4 regions of the Rhodoferax sp. AJA081-3 genome follow, and region 1 is predicted to be linked to each of the others. Evidence: predicted binding sites of a transcription regulator. Region 1 holds the regulator's gene; each other region holds the start of a gene.
The links. The regulator sigma-54, encoded in region 1, starts transcription at its own class of promoters, with help from an activator protein. The targets are predictions, from matches to a motif close to TGGCANGNAANCTGCTTT.
Positions count from the first base shown of each region.

Region 2: the regulator sigma-54 is predicted to act here: its motif matches at 1,857-1,874, upstream of HZ993_RS15725 (pilin).
Region 3: the regulator sigma-54 is predicted to act here: its motif matches at 2,410-2,427, upstream of HZ993_RS15125 (ammonium transporter).
Region 4: the regulator sigma-54 is predicted to act here: its motif matches at 1,847-1,864, upstream of HZ993_RS14395 (TorF family putative porin).

Region 1 is NZ_CP059068.1:2,470,024-2,474,961, reverse strand. It holds gene pap (polyphosphate:AMP phosphotransferase) at 1-80, opposite strand, end outside; gene lptA (lipopolysaccharide transport periplasmic protein LptA) at 372-1,016, shown strand; gene lptB (LPS export ABC transporter ATP-binding protein) at 1,013-1,789, shown strand; gene rpoN (RNA polymerase factor sigma-54) at 1,908-3,518, shown strand; gene HZ993_RS11520 (class I SAM-dependent RNA methyltransferase) at 3,515-4,858, shown strand.
Region 2 is NZ_CP059068.1:3,340,334-3,345,271, reverse strand. It holds gene HZ993_RS15730 (PglL family O-oligosaccharyltransferase) at 1-1,268, opposite strand, end outside; gene HZ993_RS15725 (pilin) at 1,332-1,817, opposite strand; gene HZ993_RS15720 (ATPase, T2SS/T4P/T4SS family) at 1,979-4,309, opposite strand; gene HZ993_RS15715 (3',5'-cyclic-nucleotide phosphodiesterase) at 4,396-4,938, opposite strand, start outside.
Region 3 is NZ_CP059068.1:3,207,386-3,212,323, forward strand. It holds gene HZ993_RS15115 (YceI family protein) at 1-345, opposite strand, end outside; gene HZ993_RS15120 (cytochrome b) at 387-947, opposite strand; gene HZ993_RS15125 (ammonium transporter) at 1,137-2,339, opposite strand; gene HZ993_RS15130 (TMEM165/GDT1 family protein) at 2,504-3,064, shown strand; gene HZ993_RS15135 (homoserine O-acetyltransferase) at 3,217-4,380, shown strand; gene metW (methionine biosynthesis protein MetW) at 4,377-4,938, shown strand, end outside.
Region 4 is NZ_CP059068.1:3,064,315-3,069,252, reverse strand. It holds gene HZ993_RS14405 (ammonium transporter) at 1-686, opposite strand, end outside; gene glnK (P-II family nitrogen regulator) at 683-1,021, opposite strand; gene HZ993_RS14395 (TorF family putative porin) at 1,056-1,811, opposite strand; partial or broken gene HZ993_RS14390 (YifB family Mg chelatase-like AAA ATPase) at 2,016-2,927, shown strand; gene HZ993_RS14385 (hypothetical protein) at 3,952-4,653, shown strand; gene HZ993_RS14380 (hypothetical protein) at 4,798-4,938, shown strand, end outside.

The sequences.
Region 1 (4,938 bases):
AGCGCCGCGCGCAGGGCGGGCACGGCGGCCTTGAAGGCGGTTTTGCTGACCCTGTGGCCGATTTCTGCGGGTTCAAACATGGGCTGTCTCCTGTTGAAGCGCCGACCGGTCGGCTGTGTCGGACCATTCTAGGACGGGGTGCCAGCCTCTGACTGTTGTGCAGCACCCACAAGCATGCCGTGGTCTGGATGTGTCTGGCAGGGCTTCTTGGCCCTGTTCTTGTACGCAAAAATTGCCTCTAGCCCCCGTGAAATATAGCTAGTTCGCTATCAAAATGTAAGCGCTCTAAAAAGCTTGGCGCAGGATGGCACGCGCTGGCAACAGGCTCAGTACAATCGTTCAAGCTCGCTCTGAGCAAGTTCCGTGCCTTTATGAAAAAACCACCCCTATTCCTGCTGCTGTTGGCCCTGTGTGCGGCGTTGGCCCTGCCTGCGTGGGCGGAGAAGGCCGACCGCAAGAAAGATACGTTTTTCGAAGCTGACAGCTTGCGCATCGATGATGTGAAGCAGACCAGCGTGTTCTCAGGAAACGTTGTGATGACCAAGGGCACCATCATCGTTCGTGCCGCCAAGATTGATGTGCGCCAAACCCCTGATGGTTTTGAATTGGCCGTCATCACCGGCACCCCCGACAAACCGGCTTTTTTCCGGCAGAAGCGTGACGCGGTGGACGAATTTATCGAGGTCGAGAGTGAACGCATCGATTACGACGGTAGCGCCGACATCGTCAAATTCACCGGCAAGGCCCAGTTGCGCCGCCTGCGCGGTGCGGAGCTGGCCGATGAAATCAGTGGCGCGGTCATCGTGTATGAAAACCTCACCGACAAATTCAGCGTGGACGGCAGCAGCACGGCCGCCGCCAGCCCCGGCGTGACCCCAGCACCGGGCGGCCGGGTGCGTGCCATGTTGACGCCCAAGCCGGAAGCGGTGGCGTCTGCCACCCCGGCCGCCAAAACACCGGTGCAACCCGGCCCAACCTTGCGCCCCTCTGCCACCCTGGGGAGTAACCCCCAGTGAGTGAATCGGTAGAGACGGTGCCCGACACCGCGGTCGGGCGGCTGGAAGTCAGCCATATCCAGAAGTCTTACGGCAAACGCCAGGTCGTCAAAGACGTGTCGCTGACCGTACGCACCGGCGAGGTGGTGGGCCTGCTGGGCCCCAATGGCGCGGGCAAGACCACGTCGTTTTACATCATCGTGGGCCTGCTGCGCGCCAGTGCGGGCGACATCACCATCGACGGCCACTCCATCGAACACATGCCCATCCACCGCCGCGCACGCCTGGGTCTGGGTTATCTGCCACAAGAAGCGTCGATCTTCCGCAAACTCAATGTGGAAGACAACGTGCGCGCCGTGCTGGAACTGCAGCACGACGAGGCTGGCAAGCCGCTGAATGGTGCCGAAATCGAGCGCCGCCTGACCGCCCTGCTGCAAGACCTGCGGGTGGAGCATCTGCGCGAATCCCCGGCCCTGGCCCTGTCCGGTGGCGAACGCCGCCGGGTGGAGATCGCCCGGGCGCTGGCCACGCGGCCCCGGTTTATTCTGCTGGACGAGCCCTTTGCCGGTATCGACCCGATCGCCGTGATCGAGATCCAGCGCATCATCAATTTCCTGAAGTCGCGTGACATTGGGGTGTTGATCACCGACCACAATGTGCGCGAGACCCTGGGCATTTGTGACCACGCCTACATCATCAGTGATGGCACGGTGCTGGCCGAAGGCACCCCCGCCGAGATCGTGGCCAACGCCGATGTACGCCGCGTGTACCTCGGCGAACATTTCAAAATGTGATGGATATGGCCCCCACGCTCCACCGCTGCGCGGGTCGCTGCCCCCCGAGGGGGCTAATTTGCCTTGGGGCGGCCCGGCAGCAAATTGCCGTTCCCGCCGACTACCGGTCTGATTTGCTATGAAGCAGGGCCTTTCTCTACGCGTTTCGCAGCACCTGGCGCTCACGCCCCAGTTGCAGCAGTCCATCCGCCTCTTGCAACTCTCCACGCTGGAACTCAGTCAGGAGGTGGAGCAGATGCTGGACGAGAACCCCTTCCTGGAGCTGACCCAGGACGAGGCCGTGCGCGAGGACTTTGGCCTGGCCCAGGCCGACACACCGGTCAGCGCCGGTGAGCGCGAAGCCGAGGTTGCTCCTGCTTCCATAGCAGACTATGCAGATTCCACGGGGGCTAGCGGCACAAAAGACGAAGAGACAACGCCGCTGGGCAGCGGTGACGATGAGCCCAGCTGGGACGGCGACGGCACCACCGAGATGGTGCCCGACGATGGCGAATGGGGCACGGACGCCAAAGCCAAAGCCAACAACTTAGGCGACGGCGAAGATACCGACGCCACCGAGTTGGCCCGCACGCAGGAATCCTTGCAGTCCTTTTTGCACCGCCAGGCCCTGAGCCTCAGGCTGAGCGAGACCGACGCCAGCGCGTTGCGCTTTCTGATCGAGTCGCTGAACGACGACGGCTACTTGGAAGACCCCTTGCCCGACCTGGCCCGCAGCCTGGCCGGTGACGACGAAGAACAGGTTGAAGACCTGGTGCACCACTTCACGGTGGCCTTGGGTCTGCTGCACAGCCTGGAGCCAGCAGGCGTGGGCGCGCGCGACCTAGGCGAATGCCTGCGCCTGCAGCTGCGCGCCCAACTGGACGACGCGCTGAACCCGCCCGAGCCCGAATACGCCAGCCTGTTGGCACTGGCTTTGCGCATCTGCGGCCAGCCCATGGATTTGCTGGCCCGCCGCGATGTCAAAAATCTGGTCCAACGCTGTGGTGGCACCGATGCACAAACGCGCGAAGCCATCACACTGATCGCCCGGCTGGAGCCCAAACCCGGGCGCCGCTTCATCGACGTGGAGCGCAATATTGTGGTGCCCGACGTGTTGGTGGTGGCCGCAGGCAAGGCCCGCAATGGCATCAACCCGCAGTTCCGCGTCATGCTCAACCCCGAGGTCATGCCCAAGCTGCGGGTGCACGACATTTATGCCAACGTGCTGCGCAACCACCGCGGTGGCGGCAAAGACAGCGCCAGTTACGCCGGCCTGCAGCAGCGCCTGCAAGAGGCCCGCTGGTTCATCAAGAACATCCAGCAGCGCTTTGACACCATCCTGCGCGTCAGCACGGCCATTGTGGAGCGACAAAAGGGCTTCTTCTCCCACGGCGAGATGGCCATGCGCCCACTGGTGCTGCGTGAGATTGCGGATGAGCTGGGTTTGCACGAGTCCACCATCAGCCGCGTCACCACCGCCAAATACATGGCCACGCCGTTTGGCACCTTTGAGCTGAAGTACTTCTTTGGCTCTGGCCTGGGCACCGAGTCTGGCGGCAACGCGTCCAGCACCGCCGTGCGTGCGCTGATCAAGCAATTCATCAGCGCCGAGAGCGACAAGAAGCCCTTGAGCGATAACCAGATTTCCGAAATGCTCAAAGAGCAGGGCATTGAATGCGCCCGCCGCACCGTGGCCAAATACCGTGAGGGGCTGAAGATTGCTCCCGCTTCACTGAGGAAGGCCCTATGAATCAACTCCAAATTTTCCTCCCCTGCGCCGCCGGCGTGGAAGACCTGTTGGCCCACGAGGTGCACGACCTGACCGGCCTGATGGGTGAAGACCTGCTGACTCGCCGCGGTGGTGTCATGGCCCGGGCCTCGTGGCGCGATGCCATGCGCCTGAACCTGCACAGCCGTCTGGCGCAGCGGGTACTGGTGCAACTGTCTTACTCTGAATACCGCAGCGAACAAGACCTGTACCGTGCGGCCAGTGACGTGGCGTGGGAGATCTGGTTCACACCCAAACAGTCCATCAAGGTCGAGGTGACGGCGCAGCACAGTCCTTTGACTTCTTTGAACTTTGCCGGACTCAAGATCAAGGACGCCGTGTGTGACCGCTTCCGCGACAAGGCCCACGGCGTGCGCCCGGACGTCAACACCCAGTGGCCCGATGTGCGCATCTACGCCCACCTGACCACCGACACCTGTTCGTTGTACATCGACACCTCGGGAGAACCCCTGTTCAAACGCGGCTGGCGCGAGGACAAGGGCGAGGCGCCACTAAAAGAAACCCTTGCCGCGGCCATGATTGCCGCCAGCGGCTGGGCCGATGGCGACGACGATCTGTTGCCGCTGTATGACCCCTGCTGCGGCAGCGGCACCATTGCCATCGAAGCTGCACAGATCGCCTGCAATATTGCGCCGGGCAGCCTGCGCCGTTTTGCGTTTGAGAAATACATACCGTTCCAGCAACACGTGTGGGACGCGATCAAGGCCGATGCCGCCGCCGCAGTGGTCAAACCCGAGCCGGGCCAGAAAGCCCTGATCTATGGCAGCGATGTGGCCCACCGCATGGTGGACTTTGCCCAGCGTAATGCCGAACGCGCCGGTGTGGCCGATGTCATCGAATTCCGCGGTGGTGATGCCTTGCAACGTATGCCGCCTACCGACATACCGGGCGTGCTGCTGCTGAACCCGCCGTATGGAGATCGTATCGCCGTGGCCGGTGTCAGCGGTGCGGGCGCCCGACGCTCTGGCGCGCCGAACCGCGGCGACCGCAACGATGCCCCGCTGCCGGACTACGAAGCGCAAAGTGGCGCGCGCGAAGAGGCGGTGACCGAAGATGGCGGTGAATTCTTCAGTCAGCTCGCCACCCACTGGAAGAAAAACTTCAGCGGCTGGACCGGCTGGATTTTGACGCCCGACCTCAAGCTGCCCAGCAAGATGCGCCTGAAAGAATCCCGACGCGTGCCGATGTGGAATGGGCCGATTGAGTGCCGCATGTTCAGGTTCGACATGATCAAAGGCACGGCCCGAGACAAGAAGTCACCGGGCGGAGAGCCGGAAGTTAAATTGGGGCCGGGTCAATAAGAAGAAATGGGGTCGGATCACTGGCCGCATAGCGGGCATGTGCTCTGACCCCTTTTCTTCGCAGCCGCCGGAGAATGAAA
Region 2 (4,938 bases), 870 kb from region 1:
CATATCAACAGAACAGTGGCTACCAGAAGCCCCATCCCAACTGGCTTTGCATGAAGTTGCAAGGCAGGCTTGACGTTCAATACTCCTTCTAGCGCACCCAGTGTAAACATTACCGGCACAAGGAAGTATGCATACGCGAATGGAAACTCCACCAAAGAATGTGTTGCTACAGGAATTGTGACGGCCAGGCAGTACCAGGGCATCAATTGCCTTGCGGCTTGAATTCGGCGCCAAAGCCAGACGCCAGCGAAAAGCATCAGCAGGATGGTGATAGGCAGACCAAATCCCAGCGCAGCATCTATCAAAATATTGTGTGCATAGGTATAGGCCTCACTAGTGAGATAGGCGTCCACTACCGCGTTGTGTGCGGTTGAAACTTGCCCCGCGCCCCAACCCCACCATGGCCGTAACAGGACCGCCTGCAACAGCTGTGGCCAGATGATCCACCGATGGTACGCTACTGAGTTGACCGGGAGTACTCCTCCCGTTAGCTGAAAGACCTCTCCCATCAATATTGGCCAACTCCAGTACAAGACTAGGTAAATTACGCCAATTAAGGCCATCGTCCATGGCCTTAATTGAGCACCAATGGATTTGTACTTTGCAAACCACCAAACACTCAGGACAGAGAAACCAAGCAGTCCAGCCCTTGATTCCGTGGCAGCCAGACTTAACAAGAGTAGGAATGACATCAGCGCTGCGGGCAACATGCCAAACTTGCGCAACTCAAACAGGAATAAAACGCTAGCTAAACCCATAAGCAGTAAAGTGGCTAGCTGATTCGGTTGCGCCAGATTAGCACCCGGCCGCCGTGCCTCCCGCATGCTGTTGATCCAATTGACGCCTTGGGATAGCTCAAATGCCTGCATCAAGGAAATAGTCGCAGAAACCAGCGCACCCAAAAGAATAACGACTGCTATTCCGTGAATCAGCTCATGTCGCCGTTGACCACTTAGATAGCCTAGAGTCATTGCTGCAGTACAGAGCAAGATATATGCTCCGAACACATAGATGTCGCCAACAAACGGCACCAACCCTACCAACCATTGAAGCCCAATCAGCAGACCGATTCCCAACAACATCGCGGCTGGAATGGGGAGAGGAATCGTAGGCCACGCCCCTCGTTTTGCAGAGACGATTATTAGTTGCCACGCAGAGAAGAGGACTGCCAGAAAAGCCAGTATTTCACTGTGCCAACTGACCCACGGTGGGAAATGCAGTGGCTGCAGCCAACTGGCAAACAAAAAGAAAAAGAAAAAGAATGGCATCGAGAAGCAAGTCATTCAAAAAAAAACGCCCCAGAGGGGCGTTTGTTCAACCGTGAGTTCAACTCAGTTGCCGCGGCAAGAACCAGGCAGAAACTTTGGAGTGATCGAAGTCGTACCGCCACCGCAAGTCCATTTATAAACTGTAAGGCTCACATCGCTGTTGGCGAATTGGGCGCCTGCGGAGTCTTTGGTGGGGATCAGCTGAACTGTTCCACCAGTTGTTACTGGATTGCCAGTATTTGGGATATTTTGACTCGTCACTGTGATAACGCCAGTGCTGGTGGTCGCAACGGACGCGACATATTGTGATGTAGGAACCGACGACTCACAACCCCAACCATTATCCGCCGGCAAAGATACTGCTGCCGATTGAATGGTTTCGGTAATAGAAGTACGGCAACCCGAAGCCGCCAAAATAACTTCTGAATTTTTCGCCCGAACTGTGTAATCCTGATATGCAGGCAGTGCCACTGCAGCCAAAATACCAATAATCGCAACCACGATCATCAGTTCGATCAGGGTAAAACCCTGTTGCATAGAACGCTTCATATAAAACTCCTTTGATGTAGGGAACTAGGAACACATTGACCAGCAGATTCCGTGCCAAGGTTTTTCGTCCATGCCATCTATACAAAATAGTCAGTATCGGCAGCGATGGAGTCAATTTGCCGCATCTTTTGTCTCTTCAATTCTTGGTGAAGACATTTTTGTCACTTAATACAAACCTGCCGCACCATCTTCAAATCCGTCAGCCCCATCATGACCTTCTCCATGCCATCCATCTTTAGAGTGCGCATGCCTCCCTCTACGGCAGACGCAAATAATTCAGCCACGCGCGCGCGCTCCTGGATGAGCTTCTTGACACCGTCATCCGCCACCAGCAGCTCGTGCAAACCAATACGGCCTTTGTAGCCGGTCTTGCTGCACTTGTCGCAACCCACCGCCTTATACAGCTTAACCTTGCCGTCTTCCCCATAGGTTTTCAGCCAGCTGTCCTCTAGCTTTTTGCGTTCACCCTCCAGATCAGCCTTCCACGCCTTTGAGTGACGCAGTTCTTCCGCGTACTCGGTCAAGAAAAGGCGGAACTCGTCTGCATCCGGCACATAGGCAACCTTGCAATCGCACAATTTCTTGGCCAGACGCTGAGCAAGGATACCTAAGAGCGCATCAGCAAAGTTAAACGGGTCCATACCCATATCCATCAGGCGCGTAATGGATTCGGGCGCCGAATTGGTGTGCAGGGTTGAGAACACCAAGTGGCCAGTCAGGGATGCTTCCACCCCCATGGACACCGTCTCTTTGTCGCGGGACTCACCGACCATGATGATGTCTGGGTCGGCCCGCAAAAAGGCTCGCATGATCAGGGCAAAGTCAATGCCTGCCTTCTTGTTGATCTGGACTTGGCGTAGACCTTTTTGCGTAATTTCAACCGGGTCCTCGGCGGTCCAGATCTTGGTGTCCGGTGTATTGAGGAACTTGAGGATGGAATGCAAGGTCGTGGTCTTGCCAGACCCCGTTGGGCCGCATACATAGAACAGGCCATAAGGTTTGCTGACCGTAGCCTCCAAGCGCTCCTTATTGTGCGGTGTTAGCCCCAGTTTTTCCATGGGAATCGGTTCGCCGGCCGCCAGAATCCGCATCACCACGTCTTCAACACCACCGGCTGACGGAATCGTGGCCACGCGTAGCTCAATGTCCAGCGGACCGTACTTCTTGAACTTGATCTTGCCGTCCTGGGGCTTGCGGCGTTCCGAAATGTCCAGGTCACACATGATCTTCAGGCGCGTGACCATGGCCGACCGAAAGTGGGCTGGCACCTCAACATAGGGGACCAGGCTGCCATCGATGCGGAAGCGGATGCCGGTCTTGAACTTACCGGGCATGGGCTCGATGTGGATGTCCGACACCTTCTGGTTGTAGGCGTCGATGATGACCTTGTTGACAAACTTGACCAGCTCGTTGTCCGCTGCTGCAGATTCCAAGGAGTCATCGTTGGAGCCGTCATCGATTGGCCCACCATCCATGTCGGCCAAGAGCTGGTCAATGGTGCTTGTATCTGCCGCCGTGCCGAAAAGCTGGCCCAAGGTTTCTTGGAACTCTGTCTGCGTGGTAACCCGATAGGAGAATTTGGCGATACGGGGGAACACCTGTGGGACCACCCTGGAGCCGCGCACGGCCTCGGGGTCCATGCACATGATGACCAGCCCCTCAGGCGACTCCTCCAGCGGAATCCAGCCCTGCTCCTCAATAAATTCGCGCTTCAATGAGCCATGCAGCATTTCTGAGCGGATCCGCCCGGTATTAAACGACTCGTACGGCACACCAAAAAACTTTGCCAATGACGGGCCAATCTGAAGCGGGCGGACCTTGTATTGCGCCATCAACAGATGTTCTACAGACTTGCCCTCGGAGCGCGCGTCCGAAATGCATTGGTTCAGCTCCTCATCCGTCAGCAACCCGTCGGCAACCAAGGAGTCATATTTGGTGGCTTTTTTGGGCGGTGCGACGGTCGCTCCGTTGGCACGTTGCCGAATGGCTGTCGCCAGCGTCTTGCACAATTCGGATACGCCGTCCACCTCCAGATCGCCAAACGGCTCGTCACTTTTGTTGTTGATAACCTGCAGCACACCGTGCAGAGTCTTGCCCTCTAATATGGGCGCAACCAGCATTTGTTTGGTACGGTAGCCGGACCGTTTGTCCACCACCTTCAGGAAGGTCAACGAAGGGTGAATCTGCTTGAGTGCCTCATCGTCATACACGTCTGGCAAATTCAGCGAGGTGCGGCTGAAGGCGACATAACCTGCAATGCTTTGGGGCGAGATGGGCAGCTTCAGGTCGCTGCTGCTGTTGAGTCCGGTCTTGATCTTGGAAACAATCGCAGTCTGATCCTCATTCACCGCGTAAAGGGTCAATCGGTCTGCATTGAGTAATTTGCAAATATCCTGGCTGGCCTCCAGCATGATTTGCTCAAGATTTTCCGTATCGTGGATGCGGGCGGTGACGTGGTGCAGCTGTCGGTAAAACAGCGCCTCAAAGGTCATGCCCCGCTTCTGTGACGGCTGCTTTTGAGATTCAAAAAAGGCTTGCTCTGATGCTTTATCAGAGGCTCCAGGCGTAACTACGGTACTCATATGTCAAACTCCTGGCCGGCATGCATCCTGCGGATGTCGTGCGTCACGTTTGGACCAAAGGGCTGGGTTTGGTCAAACCGTTGGATTTCAGCCATGATCAATTCTGTTTCCGCTGGTTTGGTATGGGTTATGTAAATGGGATAGTTCTTGCCCTTGGCAATGCAATCGAGTTCATTTGCAAGCACGGTAGGAGACAAATGGAGGCTGCGCTTTGCAAGGTCTTTTTCTCGGTTGCTAAAAGCCGTCTCTATCACCAGCATGGCAACATTCAGCTGGTTAACCCGGTCCCAAAAGGCTTGGTTGCGCTCGGTGTCCCCCGTAAATACCCAACAACCGCTTCCCGCAGTGATTGCAAAACCGGCCGCCGGCACGGTATGCACCGCGGGTAACACTTCGATGTATTTGTTCGAGAGCTGAATCGTTTGCCCTACCTTGATTTCATGAAAGCTTATGAATGGCGCTTCTGCCGTGGGTATGCGCGAGAAATCAGGCCATATCACATTGTTGAAAATGTGGGTTCTCAGTGCCGCTATGGTTCC
Region 3 (4,938 bases), 740 kb from region 1:
GCCCTTGATGCTGGTGGACTGGAAGGTGGCCTGGGGAAACTTGGCGGTGTTGAACCAGGTGGCCTTGGGCAGCTCGGCGTCGGGCTCGGGTGAGCCCATGGTGGCGCTGGCGATGTCGATGGTGAAGGCAATCTTGCCGGCCTCGGGTTTGGCCGGATCCAGTGTGATCTGGGCGTCAAACTTCTTGAAGTGGCCTTCCACCGGCACGCCCATTTGTTTGATCACAAAGGCCACGTCGCTTTGGGCGGGCAGCAGCTTCTGCTGGGCCTGGGCGGACAGGCTGGTCAGCGCGGCCAACAGGACCAGACCGGTGGCGCGGGCGATGGGAGAAAAAGAAGGCGTCATGGAGCGGGTTCCGTGTAGTGGTTAGTGCAAAAAGGTTTTGTTCAACGTTTGCCGGGCATCATTCGCAGCAACAGGCCGTCTTTGTCGATGAAGTGGTGCTTGATCGCGGCCGCCACGTGCAGCACCACCAGGCCCGCCAGTGCGAAGGCGGTGATCTGGTGCCAGGGCTTGATCAGCTCGGCCAGGGGTTTACTGGCAGACACAAAATCCGGCAGCGGTACCACGCCAAACAACACGATGGGGAAACCTGCCGCCGAGCTATAGGCCCAGCCCACCAGCGGCACGATAAAGAACAGCGCATACATCAGTACATGGGTGGCGTGGTAGGCCGTTACCTGCCAACCCGGCATGCCCAGGGTCACGGACTGGGGCAGTGCTGGCGGTTTGTGGGTCAGGCGCCAGGCCAGGCGCACGGCAGACAGGATCAGGATGGTGATGCCGGCCCACTTGTGCCAGTTGTAGAGCTTGAGCCGTTGGGGCGAAAACGGCAGATCGGCCATGTACAAACCTACCGAAAAAATACCCACCAGGGACAGTGCCAGCAGCCAATGCAGGGCAATGGCAATACCGGTGTATTTGCGAGGTGCAGTGGCAGTGTTCATGGTGGGCAGTGTGCAAAGGTTTTTGGCGAATCCGGCAGGTCTTTGCCTGCCGTGGAGGAAAGTTTAGGAGGACCACCGTGGAAAAAAGTTCAAATTACTTGTCGCAATGGTTCAACTAATTTGAAGTGAGGGGCACAAAAAAACCCGGCGCAAGGCCGGGTTGGTGGGACGTGCCGCGTGCTGGGGTGGCTACCAGTTGGCCTCGCTCTCGGGTGATGCGCTGATGCGGTGGATGGACAGGTCAGCCCCGTCGTACTCTTCTTCCTGGCTCAGGCGCAGACCCATGGTGGCTTTCAACAGGCCATAAACCACCGTCCCGCCCACAAGGGCCCACACCACACCCAAGGCTGTGCCTATCAACTGGGCGCCCAAGCTCACGCCGCCCAGGCCACCAAAGGCCGTGCTGCCAAAAATGCCGGCAGCCACACCACCCAGCGTGCCGCACAGGCCATGCAGCGGCCACACGCCCAGCACGTCGTCAATCTTCCAGCGGTTCTGCGTCAGCGTGAACATCACCACGAACACCGTGCCCGCTGCGGCACCGACCACCAGCGCGCCCAAGGGGTGCATCAGGTCTGAGCCGGCGCACACCGCCACCAGGCCGGCCAAAGGGCCGTTGTGCACAAAACCGGGGTCGTTTTTGCCCACCACCAGCGCGGCCAGCGTGCCGCCCACCATGGCCATCAGCGAATTGACGGCGACCAGGCCCGAAATTTTGTCCAGGGTCTGCGCACTCATGACGTTGAAGCCAAACCAACCCACGGTCAAAATCCACGCACCTAGCGCCAGAAAGGGAATACTTGACGGCGGATGGGCGGAGATGGCGCCATCTTTGCGGTAACGGTTGCTGCGCGCACCCAGCAGGATGACGGCTGGCAAGGCAATCCAGCCGCCTACAGCATGCACCACCACGCTACCCGCGAAGTCGTGGAACTCGGCACCCGTCAGCCCTTTGATCCAGGCCTGTACGCCAAAATGCTGGTTCCACGCAATACCTTCAAAGAACGGGTAAATAAAGCCAACAATGACCGCTGTTGCGATCAGTTGGGGCCAGAAGCGCGCCCGTTCGGCAATGCCGCCGGAGATGATGGCGGGTATGGCCGCCGCAAAGGTCAGCAAAAAGAAGAACTTGACCAGGTCATAACCGTTTTTCGCGGCCAATACCTCGGCACCCACAAAAAAGCTGGTTCCATAGGCCACGGTGTAGCCGACCATGAAATAGACCACGGTGGACACCGAGAAGTCCACCAGGATCTTGACCAGGGCATTCACCTGGTTTTTGCGGCGCACGGTGCCCAGCTCCAAAAAGGCAAAACCGGCGTGCATGGCCAGAACCATAATGCCGCCCAATAGTATGAACAGGGCATCTGCGCCCTGTTTTAGTGCTTCCATATCAAACCTTTGGTGTAAATGGCTGTAAATTGGTGCGTTATGGAAGGTATTCCCAGAAACGCACCAAATACAAGCAACAAATGCGCCAGATTGGGTCGGCGGCGGGCCAGGCGGGTGGCTCTCTACAATGCGTGTGGGCCTGAACCCTCTGGCCGGAGACCCCTGTGGAAGCATTTTTGGTATCGACCGGCATCGTGGCGCTGGCCGAAATGGGCGACAAAACCCAGCTATTGGCCCTGCTGTTGGCGGCGCGTTTTCGTAAACCCTGGCCCATCGTTGCGGGCATCTTCGTTGCCACCATTGCCAACCACGCGCTGGCTGGCGCCGTCGGTGCCTGGGTGAACACGGTGTTGGGCCCGGATGTGTTGCGTTGGGTGCTGGGCCTGTCCTTCATCGCCATGGCGGCGTGGATGCTGGTGCCCGACAAGGCTGACGACCTGGACAGTGGCAATGCGCCGCGTTTTGGCGTGTTCGGCACCACGGTGGTGGTCTTTTTTCTGGCCGAGATGGGTGACAAAACCCAAATCGCCACGGTCATGCTGGCCGCCCAATACAACCCCTATTGGGTAGTCGTGGGCAGCACACTGGGCATGATGCTGGCCAATGCGCCGGTGGTCTGGTTTGGTGACGCCATCACCAAGCGGGTGCCGATCCGTATCGTGCACATCGTTTCGGCCATGGTCTTTGCGGCACTGGGTGTCGCTGCGTTGTGGCCGCAGTCCTGACCCCCCCAAACGCCCTCCCTTGCTATACTGCTTTCCAGCGCCAATTTGCTCCAGCTTGCGGGCGCTTAATAAATACAGCTAAAGACGGACCGAGACACCACAACACCCGGCCTTGTTTTTAGCATTGCCGGGTTTTTTATTGGGGTTTTGGTTTGTCTTCTACGCCTTTGATCGCGACACCACAGTCGCAGCACTTCGCCGAGGCCCTGCCGCTCAAAAGCGGCGCCTCGCTGCGGGACTACGCACTTAGTTATGAGACCTATGGCACGCTGAACGCCGCGCGCAGCAATGCCGTGCTGGTTTGCCATGCGTTGAACGCCTCGCACCATGTGGCCGGTAGTTATGCAGGCCAGCCCAACTCCGAAGGCTGGTGGGACAACATGATCGGCCCTGGCAAACCGGTAGACACCAACCGCTTCTTTGTGATTGGTGTCAACAACTTAGGCTCCTGTTTCGGCTCCACCGGCCCCATGCATGCCAACCCCGATGCACCGGCCGGCAGCGGCAAGGTTTATGGTGCCGACTTCCCCGTGGTGACGGTCGAAGACTGGGTCAATGCCCAGGCGCGTTTGTTGGACGTGTTGGGGATTCAAACCCTGGCCGCCGTGATGGGTGGGTCCTTGGGCGGCATGCAGGCCCTGAGCTGGACGCTGCAATACCCCCAGCGTGTGCGCCACGCCGTGGTGGTGGCCAGTGCCCCCAACCTGACGGCGGAGAACATCGCATTCAATGAGGTGGCCCGCCGCGCCATCGTGACCGACCCTGATTTCCACGGCGGCCATTTCTACGAACACGGAACCGTCCCCAAACGCGGCCTGCGCATTGCGCGCATGATCGGCCACATCACCTACCTGAGTGATGACGTGATGAACGAAAAATTCGGGCGCCAACTCAAGAACGCGGTGCTGGGAACCGGCTCTTACAAATACAGCACCCAGGATGTTGAGTTCCAGATCGAAAGTTACCTGCGCTACCAGGGCGACAAGTTTGCCGAATACTTTGACGCCAACACCTACCTGCTGATCACGCGTGCGCTGGATTACTTTGACCCGGCCAGTGCCTACGGCGGTGACCTGAGCAAGGCCCTTGCCCAGGCGACCTGCAAATTCCTGCTGGTCAGCTTCACCACCGACTGGCGTTTCTCACCCAAGCGCAGCCGCGAAATCGTCAAGGCCCTGCTGGACAACCAGCGTGACGTCAGTTACGCCGAGATCGACGCGCCCCATGGGCATGATGCCTTTTTGCTCGATGACCCCCGTTATATGGACGTAGTGCGCTCCTACTTCGATAGCATTGTCAAGGGAGCCACAGCATGACGGATGTGAATACCATGCACGCCCTGGCACGACTGGTGCCGCAAGGCGCCCGCGTATTGGACCTGGGTTGTGGCGACGGCGCCATGCTGGCCCACCTGCAAAAAACCCGCGGCTGCACCGGCTACGGCGTGGAAATTGACGACGCCAATGTGCTGGCCTGTGTGCAGCGCGGTGTCAACGTCATCCAGTTGAACCTGGACGAAGGCCTGGCACTGTTTGGTGACGCATCCTTTGATGTGGTGTTGCAGATCGACACCCTGCAACACCTGCGCAATGCCGAGGTCATGTTGCGCGAGACCGTGCGTGTAGGCCGCGTGGGCATTGTGGCCTTCCCCAACTTTGCGCATTGGCCCAACCGCCTGAGCATTTTGAAAGGCCGCATGCCGGTCACCAAGCGCCTGCCCTACCAGTGGTATGACACGCCCAATATTCGTGTTGGCACCCATGCCGACCTGGCCCTGCTGGCTGCGCGCAATGGCCTGCAGGTGCAGGACAGTTTTGGCCTGCAAAACGGTCATACCGTGCGCCTGCTGCCCAATCTGCGTGCGGGTACATCGG
Region 4 (4,938 bases), 590 kb from region 1:
GCGTCAGGGCCCATCCAGAACCAGACCATGTGGGCCATGGGTGCGTAGCTGAAGGTGAACCACAGCACCATGAAGGCCAACACGGCAGAGAACTTCATGCGTTCGGCAAACGAGCCCACAATCAGTGCACAGGTGATACCAGCGAACGTTGCCTGGAAGGCTGCAAACACGATTTCAGGGATGTAAACACCCTTGCTGAACGTGGCCGCGTTGGCAAAAGTGCCCGCCGCGTTGTCCCAGACGCCCTTCATGAACAGCCGATCAAAGCCGCCGATGAACTGGTTGCCTTCGGTGAACGCCAGGCTGTAGCCGTAGATGAACCACAACACCACAATCATCGAGAACGTGACCATGACCTGCATCAGCACGGACAACATGTTCTTGCTGCGGACCAGGCCGCCGTAGAACAGGGCCAGGCCGGGCACGGTCATCAAGATGACCAGCAGGGTGGAGACCATCATCCAGGCGGTGTCGCCCTTGTTGGGAACGGGTGCGGGTGCTGCGGCCGGGGCTGCGGCTTCTGCCGCGGCGGGAGCGGCAGCTGCTGGTGCGGCGGCGGGGGCAGCTGCGTCAGCGGATGCTGTCACCGCAGGTGCCGAGGCCGGTGCTGCGGTTTGCGCCAGTGCAGCGGAACCGGCTGTCAGCAGGCCCCAGCCCAGTGCGAGGGATACGAGTAGTTTTTTCATAGTGCTTCTTTTCCTGTCTCGCCGGTGCGGATACGGACGACCTGCTCCAGGTCGTACACAAAAATCTTGCCGTCGCCGATCTTGCCGGTGCGGGCCGCGCCTTCGATGGCTTCGATGACACGGTCCACCAGGGCGTCGTCAATGGCGGCCTCGATCTTGACCTTGGGCAAGAAGTCGACCACGTATTCCGCACCGCGGTACAGCTCGGTGTGGCCTTTTTGACGGCCGAAGCCTTTGACTTCGGTGACTGTGATGCCTTGCACGCCCATGCCGGACAAGGCTTCACGCACCTCATCAAGCTTGAACGGTTTAATGATCGCCGTTACGAGTTTCATACTGCTGTTTCCTTGAAGGAGGGTGGACTGTGAATCAGAAGGTGTACTTCACGCCGACGGTGACGGCGTTCTTACCCAGGTTGTCAAAGGTGCCGACTTTGTAGAAGACGTCTTTGGCATCGGTGGTGTAGGCCGCCAGGGATGCGGACAGGCCATTGCCGAAGTCTTTGCCCAGGGTCAGGGAAAAGTCGGTGTAGTCACCATTGCCACCCTGGTTGGGGATGGTTTGGCGACCCACGTGGGGTGTCAGCGAGAAGCCGTTGCCCAGGTCAAATGCGGCGGCCGCTTCAATGTAGGCGCTGCCCGAGCTGTTGGGGTTGGCAATGAAGTTGCCGGTGGACTGGCTGTACTTGACGGTCACGATGCCAAAGGTCAACGCGCCATAGACTTCAGTCGTATTGGCATTGACCAGCACGCGGTCCGCCGTGTTGTTGGGGTATTGGTACGTGATGACACCCACGTCGAAGTTCAGGCCGGAGGTGATTTCACCCTTGAAGCCGCCGTACAGATCAATCTCCAAGGTGCCATCGGTGGCGCCCACATAGTCCTTGATCCAGCTGACGTTGGAGCCCCAGGCACCCGCGTAAAAACCACTGGTATGGGAAAAGTCCACACCGCCTTGCAGGGCGGGTTTGAACGATGTTTGTGCAACGCTGCGGAAACGGTAGTCGCTCACGACGCCCACATTGAAGCTCACCGTGGACGCAGGCGCCGCGGTTTGGGCCATGGCCGTGGTGCCCAACAGGGCAGCAGTTGCAAGAACAAGAATGGATTTGGTTTTGAAGTTCATGGGGATAGTCCTGAAGGGTTGCGGGATGTACCACCTAAGCAGGATGTATGCCATTGCTTTTTTCTGCACCAACACTGCGAATACGTCCACCACGGCGCGCACAACGCGTTATGCTTGCTGTATAGATAAACAGGTATTAAACAAAAGTATGCACCGATTTGGGGACAAGTCAATACGGTGCGCACTGTTTTGGGAGAAGGCGAAATGGGCTTATCTTTGGTGCAGAGCCGGGCTCTGCGGGGGCTGGACGCGGCCAAGGTCACGGTAGAAGTGCACCTGGCCAATGGCCTGCCCAGCTTCACGCTGGTGGGTTTGGCGGACGTGGAAGTCAAGGAGGCGCGGGAGCGGGTGCGCTGTGCCATCCAGAACGCCGGGCTCACCTTCCCCCACAACCAACGCATCACCGTCAACCTGGCGCCGGCCGACCTGCCCAAGGATTCGGGTCGGTTGGACTTGCCCATTGCACTGGGCATTCTGGCCGCCAGCGGGCAGATTGACGGCGCGCAACTGGCCCAGTACGAATTTGCCGGAGAGCTGTCCCTGACCGGTGCCCTGCACCCGGTGCGGGGCGCCCTGGCCATGGCGTTGGCCCTGCACACCGGCAAGGTGGCCACCCGCCTGGTGCTGCCACCGGGCAATGCCGAAGAAGCGGCCCTGGTGCCAGGCTCCGAGGTCTACCGCGCGCGGCATCTGCTGGATGTGGTGCGGCAGTTTGTGCCTGCGGGTGCCGCTCTGGACGCCCTGGCAGCGAACGACATCGCGCCGGCCGATGACGGCTGGGCACGCATAGTCCCCGATCTGCTGCAGGCCCGCGTGGGCCATTGGCCGGATATGGCCGATGTGAAAGGCCAGGCCGGTGCCAAACGTGCGCTGGAGATTGCGGCGGCGGGTGGCCACAGCGCGCTGCTGGTCGGGCCGCCGGGTTCGGGCAAGTCCATGTTGGCCCAGCGTTTTGCCGGTTTGTTGCCGCCCATGTCCTGTGACGAGGCTCTGCAAAGCGCCGCCATCGGCAGCCTGAATGGCCGGTTCTCCATCACCAACTGGGGCGTGCGGCCCACCTGCTCGCCGCACCACTCGGCCAGTGCCGTGGCCCTGGTGGGTGGGGGTTCACCCCCTGTAGGCATCCAAAGTTGGTGTCGGAGCTAGGTCAATAAAGTCAATGACTTAGACACTAACTTTGGCGCAGCATTTTTGGAGCACGCCACGATTAATGTCAAAAACCTATCAATGTGCCAAAGTTAGTGTCACCACTGCGTTGAACGTGCCGCTGACAAGTTTATGCGGGTAGATTGCTCTCGCCGGGGTAGACGCGTATTTCAGTGCATATTCTGGAAATTGCTGACCAGCCTGTTTGATCTGATCTGAGTGTTCAACAAAGGAGCGCTAAACCATCGTCAAGATAGATGGCTGCTCTCGACCCCTATGCACAGATCTCAATTATGACAAGTTTGGTGGCGCCCTCGGTTGCAGGGCGCTTGCAGGCCTACACATAGTTTCCGCGCCACAGGCTGAGACAAGGCTCCAGCCCAGTTCCAGGTGAACCGATGCCGGGGCGGACCTGCTGCATCTTTTCCCAGGGTGCGGGGAACTGCTGGGTTAATGGCGGGGGGCTTGAGGTCCTGTGCTTCCACTGGCATCGACGGTGGGAGAGCGCGAAAACTATGCATAGCTGCGACGGGCACACCGTCTATTCGTCCGTCGACGTGGCTCCCGTCTGGGCCGCAAACTACACATAGTTGAGATCTGTGCATAGGGGTCGTTATGTAGAGCTCTACATAACGACCCAAATCAGAAGTAGGCTAGTGCGAATTCGGCGCCTCGAAGCCGACATTGAATGATCAAAAACTGAGGTGACTTCTGGACGTCTTTGGTGGGGCGACGGCGGTCTTTAAGCAAGGTGGCAAAATCGCATTGCCTCACTCTAGACAAATGTCCATGCTTTCCAAGCGAGAAAACCCGATTGAATGGGTTGCGTTTATGTATGAATTGGAGGACTTGACAAATCTCGGTCATCTCGACCACACTCGGCAACGCACTAGCTCGGCGCATCGATCAAACTCTGTAACGTTGGTCGGATAGTGCTGCGGCATGCGCACACTTGCGGGAGGCGAGCATCGTAACTATCTACTGGGCATGGGCAGTGGCAACGCTGACCATGTTACTTGCTGCAGCGTACCTCGGCGCAATCGTACGTGGTAGCGTCCTCGGGCTGCTCATTGATGCTCGGGGCCGGTTCAGCCTGTCTCACCTGCAGATGGTGCTTTGGACATTTGTCGTCATCCCGCTTATTGCAGGTGTTACGGCTGGCCGGCTCTTGGCTGGAGTTGCCGATGCGCTCTCATTCTCAATCCCTCCTTCGTTGCTCGCGGTCATGGGCATCAGCATCGCATCAACCGCGGGCGCGATTGTCGTGAAGTCCACCAAGGACATGCAGGCTCCCGAGCGGATCGCTGCCAGCGACGCGTCGGACCGCCCTCACTTTTCTCAGGTCTTTCTTGTCGAAGAGGGTGAGCTAGCGGACAGGACTATAGATATCACAAAGTTCCAGAACTTCTGGTTCACGTTGATTCTTGTGACAGCGTACGTGTCCCTCGCCGCCAGTCACATCAAGAAACTGGGTGCAGCCATGACGGCGCTACCTGAATTCAACGAGACGCTCGTTGTGCTTCTACTCATCAGCCATGCAGGATATCTGGCTAGCAAGCTTCCAGCCCGGCAAGGAAAACCGGAAGGGTTGACGCTCGCCTCGAAGCTCGCGGGCGCTAAGGCCGTCCTCTCGCTGGGCCTTCCAGATGCGCCTCCGGCCACGTACGTTCCCCGCAATCCAGGAAACCGCCAATGAGGATGTGCGTGCGCAAGTACCACGAGTTGGCAGGTGCGCCTTCATTTGCTACATGGCCGGTTGCGAGGAGTGCTCGCTCTGGACCGGCAATTTGCACACGGTCCGGCACGGCGCCGCGCCCCAAACGCTGAAAGAAGTGGCCACATGCCGGACGTGCCGACTATCGAAAGAATCTCCCAAATCCTTGCTGAAGCGCAGCGGCAGAAGCATGGGCAGAGGTATCTCGGCGCCATTGCGGCCTTCACCGCAGCCGAGAAGCTGATCCTCGAACAGGTACCACAGGAT